3 regions of the Serratia sp. 2723 genome follow, and region 1 is predicted to be linked to each of the others. Evidence: predicted binding sites of a transcription regulator. Region 1 holds the regulator's gene; each other region holds the start of a gene.
What was found. Region 1 encodes PhoB, which activates phosphate uptake and scavenging genes when phosphate is short. Its sites were predicted from a motif close to CTGTCATAAAACTGNCNNAT; they were not measured.
Positions count from the first base shown of each region.

Region 2: glpT (glycerol-3-phosphate transporter) is a predicted target of PhoB. The motif match lies at 1,484-1,503, and genes of this name have one in related genera.
Region 3: phnC (phosphonate ABC transporter ATP-binding protein) is a predicted target of PhoB. The motif match lies at 1,521-1,540, and genes of this name have one in related genera.

Region 1 covers NZ_JBNDIN010000003.1:329,864-333,147, forward strand. Annotated here, with positions in the region: gene phoR (phosphate regulon sensor histidine kinase PhoR) at 1-915, opposite strand, end outside; gene phoB (phosphate response regulator transcription factor PhoB) at 940-1,629, opposite strand; gene sbcD (exonuclease subunit SbcD) at 1,832-3,061, shown strand; gene sbcC (exonuclease subunit SbcC) at 3,058-3,284, shown strand, end outside.
Region 2 covers NZ_JBNDIN010000008.1:129,475-132,758, forward strand. Annotated here, with positions in the region: gene glpT (glycerol-3-phosphate transporter) at 1-1,331, opposite strand, end outside; gene glpA (anaerobic glycerol-3-phosphate dehydrogenase subunit A) at 1,693-3,284, shown strand, end outside.
Region 3 covers NZ_JBNDIN010000006.1:241,782-245,065, reverse strand. Annotated here, with positions in the region: gene ABIE29_RS11790 (cysteine hydrolase family protein) at 1-186, shown strand, start outside; gene trpS (tryptophan--tRNA ligase) at 390-1,397, shown strand; gene phnC (phosphonate ABC transporter ATP-binding protein) at 1,606-2,439, shown strand; gene phnD (phosphonate ABC transporter substrate-binding protein) at 2,483-3,284, shown strand, end outside.

The DNA.
Region 1 (3,284 bases):
CACCCGGAAATTGATCTGGTGATTACCAGCGCTGAGCGACTGCGCCTCACGCTGCAATACCCGCAGCATTAACGGAATATCCACCTTCTCGTTCATATCCACGTTTGGTGCAGCCTCGATCCTGGAGAGTGTAAGCAACTGCTTCACCAGGCCATCCATGCGTTTGGTCTGCTCTTGCATGGTGCCCAAGGCTTTGCCACGCAGCGAACCATCCAGCTCTTCGTCACTCATCATCTCCAGGTAGCCTTGCAACACCGTTAGCGGCGTACGCAGCTCATGGCTGACGTTGGCGAAGAAGTTGCGTCTGGCCCCTTCCAGTTGGCGCATCTGGGTCACATCACGGGCCACCATCAGCAGTTGGCCTTCGGAATAGGGCATGATACGGAATTCAACAAAGTGCTCGTTATTCAGCTGTAGCGTCAGCGGTCTGGTGAATTCTTGCTGTTGCAGATAATGGCTGAATTCCGGGTAGCGCAGCAGGTTGAGAATGTGTTGGCCGTTATCTTCCGGCCAACGAAAGCCCAGCAGATGTTGTGCCAGGCCGTTACACCAGAAGATATTGCCCTCCACGGTGGTCATCACCACCGCATCCGGCAAGGATTCTGCCCCGCTGCGAAAGCGTTTGATCAACAGCGCCAGCTCACGGCGGCGACGGCGATTACGCTGCTGCATCTGATACAGGCCATAGAACAGCGGCTCCCAGCTCCAGCGGCCCGGCGGCGGCGTCATACTGCGGTCCACCCACAGCCAGTGGGAAAGTTTGAGTTGGTTATAGAAGTTCCAGGCCAGCGCGGCCAGCACCGAAACCAACAGCAGCCAGGGCAGATAACCGAAAACAAGCCCCAGCAATAAGGCGGGCAGGCAAAAAAGGGCCAGCTCCAGCGCCAGCCTCTTCCACGATAAACGTTCTAGCACGGTAACCTCTCCAGCGCGGTGCGATCAGTAGCGCGTCGAGAACCGATAACCGGTGCCGCGAACGGTTTGAACCATCTTGTCATGACCACTGGTCTCCAGCGCCTTACGCAGCCGGCGGATATGCACATCAACGGTGCGGTCTTCCACATAAACGTTAGTGCCCCAGACGTGATTAAGCAACTGTTCGCGGCTATAAACCCGTTCAGGATGAGTCATAAAGAAGTGCAGCAGTTTGAACTCGGTCGGCCCCATCTCCAGCGCCTGCTCATTAGCCATCACCCGGTGCGAGGAAGGATCCAGGCTTAGCCCCTGCATTTCAATCACTTCTTCTACTGCCATTGGTGAAATACGGCGCATCACCGCCTTGATACGTGCCACCAGTTCCTTGGGGGAGAAAGGCTTGGTGATGTAATCATCCGCACCAACCTCCAGACCACGTACCCGATCTTCTTCTTCACCACGCGCGGTCAGCATCATCACCGGGATATCCCGGGTCATCGCCTCGCGCTTCATATGCTTGATAAACTGGATACCGGACCCTCCCGGTAACATCCAGTCCAGTAACACCAAATCAGGGAACGGCTCAGACAGGCGCGTGACGGCACTGTCATAATCCTCGGCTTCCAACGGTTGGTAACCATTCTGCTCCAACACAAAGCACACCATCTCACGGATCGGCGCTTCGTCTTCCACCACCAGTATGCGTCTTGCCATCGTCAATCCTGCCAATGTGTTAGCGATCTCAGTTGATTGCGGTCGCCATTATGCGTCAGTTTTGTGACACTTTTATGAAAAAAAAGCCCGGTTGATCGCAGTAAGCATAGCGATTATTTCTGGCGTTAAAGAAATATCATCATGCTTGAGTTACGATAAGGCCCATTTATGCCCTTATCATCCTGTTAGCGATGGAAGACCTATGCGCCTGATCCACACCTCCGACTGGCATTTGGGCCAGTACTTTTTCACCAAAAGCCGCGCCGCCGAGCATCAGGCCTTCTTGGGCTGGCTGATCGAACAGGTGGAACAGCAGCGGGTGGATGCGCTGATCGTCGCAGGCGATCTGTTCGATACCGGCTCCCCGCCAAGCTACGCCCGCGAACTGTACAACCGCTTTGTGGTGGAGCTGCAACGTACCGGCTGCCAACTGGTGGTGCTGGGCGGCAACCACGACTCCGTGGCCACGCTGAATGAATCGCGTGAGCTACTCTCCTGCCTGAACACCACCGTGGTTGCCAACGCGCAAAGCGAGCTTGAGCAGCAAATCGTGGTGCTCAACCAGCTTGATGGCCAACCAGGGGCGGTGCTCTGCGCGATCCCGTTCCTGCGCCCACGGGATTTGCTCACCAGCCGCGCTGGTGAGTCTGGCAACCAAAAGCAGCAAGCTCTGCAAGAGGCCATCGCCGAACATTACCAAAACCTGTATCAGGCGGCCTGTACGCGCCGCGATGCGTTGGGTTTGCCACTGCCGATCGTCGCCACAGGCCATTTAACCACCGTGGGCGTCACCACTTCGGATTCGGTACGGGATATCTATATCGGCACGCTGGACGCCTTTCCAGCCCAGGCGTTCCCCCCTGCCGATTACATTGCGTTGGGGCATATCCATCGCGCGCAGAACGTCGCCAAGTCTGAGCATATCCGCTACAGCGGCTCCCCAATTCCTCTGAGTTTCGACGAGTTAGGCAAGACCAAAAGCGTGTTTATGGTCGATTTTGCCGACGGAGCGCTACAACAGATCACGCCGCTGGAGATCCCAACCTTCCAGCCCATGCAGCTGATAAAAGGTGATTTGCAGCAAATCGAGGCTCAATTACAGCAGTTTGCCGATTATCAGGGCGAACTCCCGGTTTGGTTGGATATCGAAGTAACCACTCAGGATTACCTCAGCGATATTCAGCGCCGCATCCAACAGTTGGCGGAAGATTTACCGGTTGAAGTGGTGCTGCTGCGGCGCAGTAAAGAGCAACGTAGCCAGACCATTGCCCAGCAGGATAAAGAAACCTTGAATGAATTAAGCGTCGGCGAAGTCTTCGAGCGCCGGTTGGCGTTGGAAGCCGAGATGGCCGAGCCGCGCCAACAGCAGATGCGGCAGATGTTCCAGCAGGTGGTAGAAACCTTGCACCAGTATGAGGAGCCATCAGCATGAAGATCCTGAGCCTAAGGCTGAAAAACCTCAACTCGCTACAGGGCGAGTGGAAAATCGACTTCACGGCGGAACCCTTCGCCAGCAACGGCCTGTTTGCCATCACCGGCCCCACAGGAGCAGGTAAAACCACCCTGCTGGATGCCATCTGCCTGGCACTTTATCACCAGACGCCGCGCCTGGAAGTCAGCGCCAGCCAGAACGAATTGATGACCCGCCACACCGC
Region 2 (3,284 bases), on a different contig from region 1:
TCTGCGTGGTGTTTCTTCTCGCTGATCATGGTCAGCACCAGCAGGATCACCGCACCGATGCTGCCGCCGATCATCACCATAAAGCCGCCGTCCCAACCGAAGTAGTCAACGGTATAGCCGACGATGGCGCTGGCTGCGACCGAACCGCCCAGGTAACCGAACAGACCGGTAAAGCCTGCGGCGGTACCTGCCGCTTTCTTCGGTGCCAGTTCCAGCGCGTGCAGGCCGATCAGCATGACTGGGCCATAGATCAGGAAGCCGATGGTGATCATACAGGCCATATCGATGCCAGGGTTACCTACCGGGTTCAGCCAGTAAACGATGGTGGCGATGGTCACCAGAACCATGAAGAACACCCCGGTGGCACCACGGTTGCCTTTAAACACCTTGTCCGACATCCAGCCGCACAGCAGGGTGCCAGGGATACCGGCGTATTCGTACAGGAAGTAGGCCCAGGAGGACTTATCCAGCGCGAAGTGTTTCACTTCTTTCAGGTAGGTTGGTGACCAGTCCAGGATGCCATAGCGCAGCAGATACACGAACACGTTGGCGATCGCGATGTACCACAGCAGTTTGTTTGGCAGCACGTACTGCATGAAGATCTGCTTGGCCGTCAGCTCTTCTTCTGCTTCTTCGGTGTAATCATCCGGGTAGTCATTTTTGTATTCTTCAATCGGCGGCAGACCAACAGATTGCGGGGTGTCGCGCATCAAGGCGAAGGCGATCAGGGCCACCAGGATCGCACCAAAGGCAGGCATATACAGCGCCGCATGCCAGTCGTTAAACCAGGCCATACCCAGCAGGAACAGCAGTGGAGGCAGGCCGCCACCGACGTTGTGCGCACAGTTCCATACCGAAACAATACCGCCACGTTCTTTCTGTGACCACCAATGCACCATGGTCCGGCCACAAGGCGGCCACCCCATGCCCTGGAACCAGCCGCACAGGAACAGCAGCACGAACATCACGGCGATGCTGGAGGTTGCCCAAGGCACAAAGCCCATAAACAGCATGACGGCAGCGGCCAGGATCAGGCCGGCGGGTAGGAATACACGCGGGTTGGAACGGTCAGAAACCGAACCCATGATGAACTTGGAGAAACCGTAGGCGATGGAGATCCCCGACAGCGCAAAGCCCAGGTCACCACGGCTGAAGCCCTGATCGATCAGATACGGCATCGCCAGGGTGAAGTTTTTACGCACCAGATAATAGGCGGCGTAACCGAAAAAGATCCCCATAAAAATTTGCCAGCGCAGTTTACGGTAGAGCGGGTCTACCTTATCGACTGGCACACGAGAAATGTGTGCGGCTGGCTTAAAAATACTCAACATGAGCGCCTCCGATGGCTTTATCTGTTTATTGCCTCAACAGGAAATGGCTGTCCTGAAGATGAGCTTGCGGATACCTGAAGTGTTGTTAAATGTTCCATAACGAGCGCAATGCTAGAGAAAATCCCCCGGTATCACCGTGATGGGTGGCGCATTTGTTACACTTTTATGAAACTGTGGCGGATTTTGAGTGATCGGTTAACATTTTGGAATGACTAAATAGCACAAATGCGTGACGTTGGTCACATTCATGGCTTTTTATGGCCATATTGTTTTCGTTTTCTGTTCGTTATTGTTCCTTATCAAACAAAGACCCTACTGGCTGTGGCTAAATAAACCCATAACTACAGGCTCAGGGGGCGTGATGAGCAACAACTCATTAATCACCGAAACGGACGTGATCATCATTGGCGGCGGCGCTACCGGCGCGGGGATTGCCCGTGACTGTGCGCGGCGCGGTCTGCGTTGCGTTTTACTGGAAAGGCATGACATCGCCACTGGCGCTACCGGCCGCAACCACGGGTTGTTGCACAGCGGGGCACGCTATTCGGTCACCGATGGCGAATCGGCACGGGAATGCATTGAAGAAAACCGTATCCTCAAGCGTATTGCCCACCACTGCATCGAACGTACCGACGGCCTGTTTATTACTTTGCCTCAGGACTCGTTGGCCTTTCAGCAGCAGTTTATTACCGCCTGTCGCAGCGCCGGGATTGAGGCCGAAGCCATTGACCCCGAACTGGCATTACGCCTGGAGCCTGCGGCTAACCCGGCGCTGATCGGCGCGGTGCGAGTACCGGATGGCACCGTCGATCCTTTCCGCTTAACGGCGGCCAACATGCTTGATGCGCGTGAACATGGCGCACAAATCCTCACCTATCATCAGGTTACAGGTTTGTTGCGTACTGGCGATCGCGTGACGGGCGTGCGCGTTTTCGATCATCAGGCCGCTCATCAGTACGATATTCATGCTCAGGTGGTGGTCAACGCCGCCGGGATCTGGGGCCAGCAAATTGCCGAGTATGCCGATCTGCGCATCCGTATGTTCCCTGCTAAAGGGGCGTTGCTGATCCTGGGCCATCGCATCAATAACATGGTGATTAACCGTTGCCGCAAACCGGCAGATGCCGACATTCTGGTGCCTGGCGATACCATCTCGCTGATTGGTACCACCTCCACCCATATCGATTACGATCAGATAGACAACATGGTGGTGACGCCACAGGAAGTGGATATATTAATCCGCGAAGGTTCGCTGCTGGCCCCGAAACTGGCGCAAACGCGCATTCTACGTGCCTATGCGGGGGTGCGGCCACTGGTTGCCAGCGACGACGATCCCTCTGGGCGCAACGTCAGCCGTGGCATCGTGCTGCTCGACCATGCGGCGCGCGACGGGTTGGAGGGGTTTATCACCATTACCGGCGGCAAACTGATGACTTACCGGCTGATGGCCGAATGGGCCACCGACCTGGTCTGCGCCAAGCTGGGCATTGACAGCCTTTGTACCACGGCGGAAGTGGCGTTGCCCGGTTCCCGTCAGAGCGCCGAAGAAACGGTGCGCAGCGTGGTTTCACTGCCTGCCAGCATCCGGGGTTCGGCAGTGTACCGTCATGGCGATCGCGCCAGCCTGGTCCCTGCTGGCAACCGGCTGGACAACAGCCTGGTGTGTGAGTGTGAAGCGGTGACCGCCGGTGAGGTACGTTATGCGGTGGATTCTCTGACCGTCAACAATCTGGTCGATCTGCGCCGCCGTACCCGCGTTGGTATGGGGACCTGCCAGGGTGAGCTGTGTGCCTGCCGTGCCGCAGGTTTGTTGACGCGGTTTAACGTGGTGACGCCGCAGCAATCCATCACCCAACTGTCCCATTTCCTCAATGAACGCTGGAAAGGCGTGCGGCCTATCGCCTGGGGCGATGCCCTGCGGGAGAGCGAATTCACCAGTTGGGTATATCAAGG
Region 3 (3,284 bases), on a different contig from region 1:
ACCACTACCCGCCGGGCTGCTGGCCTGGGTTACCCGGTGGTGCTGGCGGCTGATGCACATACCAGCCACGACAAACCCCACGCCAGCGGGCTACAGATCCGTACCCATCATAATGCCACCTTGTCGAGTATCGAAAGTTTTGGCGTGGCGATCCGCGCGGTGCCTACAGCCGAAGTGAGTTTCTGAGCCGGATGCCGCCCTTGACGCGGTTCTGAGCGGGGTGTAACGTAACCGGATGAATATCTTCCCGCAGTTCACATCTTGTTTTAGCTGGTGGCGCCTTTTCTAAGGGCGGCACGGGTATTCATCCCTCTTTTTTAATGCCGCCGGTTTTGGCGGCATTTTTATAGCGTTGATCCGGCGGTCTGTTTACTTCCAGGAGCAAGGCTATGAGTTACACCATTCTGACTGGCGATCGCGCCACCGGTTCACTGCATTTGGGTCATTACGTCGGGTCACTGCGCCAGCGCGTTGAGCTACAACATCATCACCAGCAAACGGTGATGGTGGCCGATCTGCAAGGGCTGACCGATAACGGCAGCAATCCGCAAAAAATCAGTGCCAATGTGCTAAACGTGGTGGCCGATTATCTGGCGGTGGGAATCGATCCTGCCAAGACCACGCTGTGCCTGCAATCGGCGCTCCCGGCGCTGGCAGAATTGACGATGTATTACCTGAATCTGGTCACCGTCGCCCGTCTGGAACGTAACCCTACGGTGAAAAGCGAAATCATCGAGAAAGATTTTTCGCGCAGCCTGCCTGCCGGATTCCTGATTTACCCGGTCAGCCAGGCGGCGGATATCACCGCTTTTGGGGCTACCCATGTGCCGGTCGGGGAAGATCAGTTACCGATGCTGGAGCAAACCAACGAGATTGTCCGGCGTTTTAACCGCATCGTCGAACGTGAGGTGCTGGTGGAGTGCCAGCCGCTGCTGAGTCGTGTGGGTCGGTTGCCGGGGTTGGATGGGCAGGGCAAGATGTCGAAATCACGTGGTAATACCATCATGCTGGGGGCCAGTGCCGACGAAGTGCATAAGGCGGTGATGAGCATGTTTACCGACCCTAACCACCTGAACGTCAGCGATCCCGGCCAGGTGGAAGGCAATATGGTGTTCACCTATCTGGACGCATTTTGCGAGGATGTGGCGCTGGTGGCACAGTTGAAGGATCACTATCGTCAGGGCGGATTGGGGGATGTGAAGATTAAACGCTTGCTGGAGGATTGCCTGCAAACCCTGCTGGAGCCTATCCGCACCCGGCGGGCCGAGTACAGCGCCGATAAGGGCGAGCTGATGCGTATCCTGAGAGAGGGCAGCCAGCGGGCCAATCAGGTCACCCAGAGCACTTTGGCACAGGTCAAATCCGCGCTGGGTCTGAATTTTTTTGCCCTGGATTGAAGGCCCCTCTCCGGTTGGAGAAGCAAAACCTGATGCTCGCGGTGCTGATAGAAAGCGTGCTGGCCGTGAGGGGAAAATCTCAATACCGTTCTATCACGGGAAATGGCGTTGCGCGTCATTTCCCGGCCATAAAACCATCATCTGCGTGTCATACAGTTATTCGTTAATAGGTGCCCATAAGATTAGCCACTGAAATCAGAGAAATCATATGGCGCAGGCACTGTTAAAACTGGCACCGACCGACTATCCAGGGCAGCAACCGATCCCTTTACGCAAGGTATTGGCGGTAAAAGGGCTGGGTAAGGCTTACCAATCCCAGCAACGCGTCCTCGACGACATCAATTTTGATCTGCACGCCGGGGAGTTTGTGGCGGTGATAGGTCGCTCCGGGGCTGGGAAATCTACCCTGCTGCATACGCTGAACGGCACCATACCTTCCAGCTGTGGCGAGATGCTGCATTTTGAGGACGATGGAGTTGCACAGGATATCGCGCAGCTCTCGGCCCGCCAGATGCGCCAGTGGCGCGCCCGTTGCGGCATGATCTTCCAGGATTTTTGCCTGGTCCCCCGCCTGGATGTGATCACCAACGTGCTGCTTGGCCGCCTCAGCCACACTTCAACGCTGAAATCCTTCTTCAAAGTGTTCGACGATGCTGACCGTGCGCGGGCCATCGAGCTGTTGCAATGGCTGAATATGCTGCCACATGCGCTGCAACGTGCCGAGAACCTGTCCGGTGGCCAAATGCAGCGCGTCGCCATCTGCCGTGCGCTGATGCAAAACCCCAAAATCCTGCTGGCCGATGAACCGGTCGCCTCGCTCGATCCGAAAAACACCCGCCGCATTATGGATGCGCTACAGAAAGTCAGCGAGAACGATATCGCGGTAATGGTGAACCTGCACTCGGTCGAACTGGTGAGGGAATACTGCACCCGGGTGATTGGCATCGCCCAGGGCAAAATCATTTTCGATGGCCACCCGTCGCAGCTTAACGAACGTATTTTGCAGCAACTGTATGGCGAAGAAGCCAATCAGATCCATTAATCACTTGAACGTCACCTTTACCTTTACACACAGGGCATGCGCAATGAAAAAAATATTCACACTGACCACCATGATGGCCGGCGTAATGATGGTATTTAATGCAGGTGCAGCGGATGCGCCGAAAGAGTTGAACCTGGGGATCCTGGGCGGGCAGAACGCCACCCAACAGATTGGTGATAACCAGTGTGTGAAAGATTTTCTCGATAAAGAGCTGAACGTAGACACCAAATTACGTAACTCTTCCGACTACTCTGGCGTGATCCAGGGCCTGCTCGGGGGCAAGATCGATCTGGTGTTGAGCATGTCACCTTCGTCATTTGCTTCGGTGTATATCAAGGATCCCAAGGCAGTCGATCTGGTGGGGATCGCGGTGGATGATACCGATCAGTCACGCGGTTATCACTCGGTGGTGGTGGTGAAAGCCGACAGCCCTTACAAAAAGCTGGAAGACCTGAAAGGTCAATCCTTCGGCTTTGCGGATCCGGATTCGACCTCCGGTTTCCTGGTGCCAAACCAGGTGTTCAAGAAACAGTTTGGCGGCACGCCGGATAACAAATACAACAACTTCTTCTCCAGCGTCACCTTCTCCGGTGGCCATGAGCAGGACGTGCTTGGCGTGTTGAACGGCCAGTTTGAAGGTGCGGTCACCTGGGCCTCGATGATTGGAGATTACAACACCGGCTATACCAGCGGAGCCTTCAACCGCATGATCCGTATGGATCACCCGGATTTGATGAAGCAGATCCGGATTATCTGGCAGTCGCCGCTGATCCCGAATGGCCCGATCCTGGTGAGCAATGCTCTGCCTGCGGATTTCAAAGCCAAGGTGGTCACCGCCATCAAGA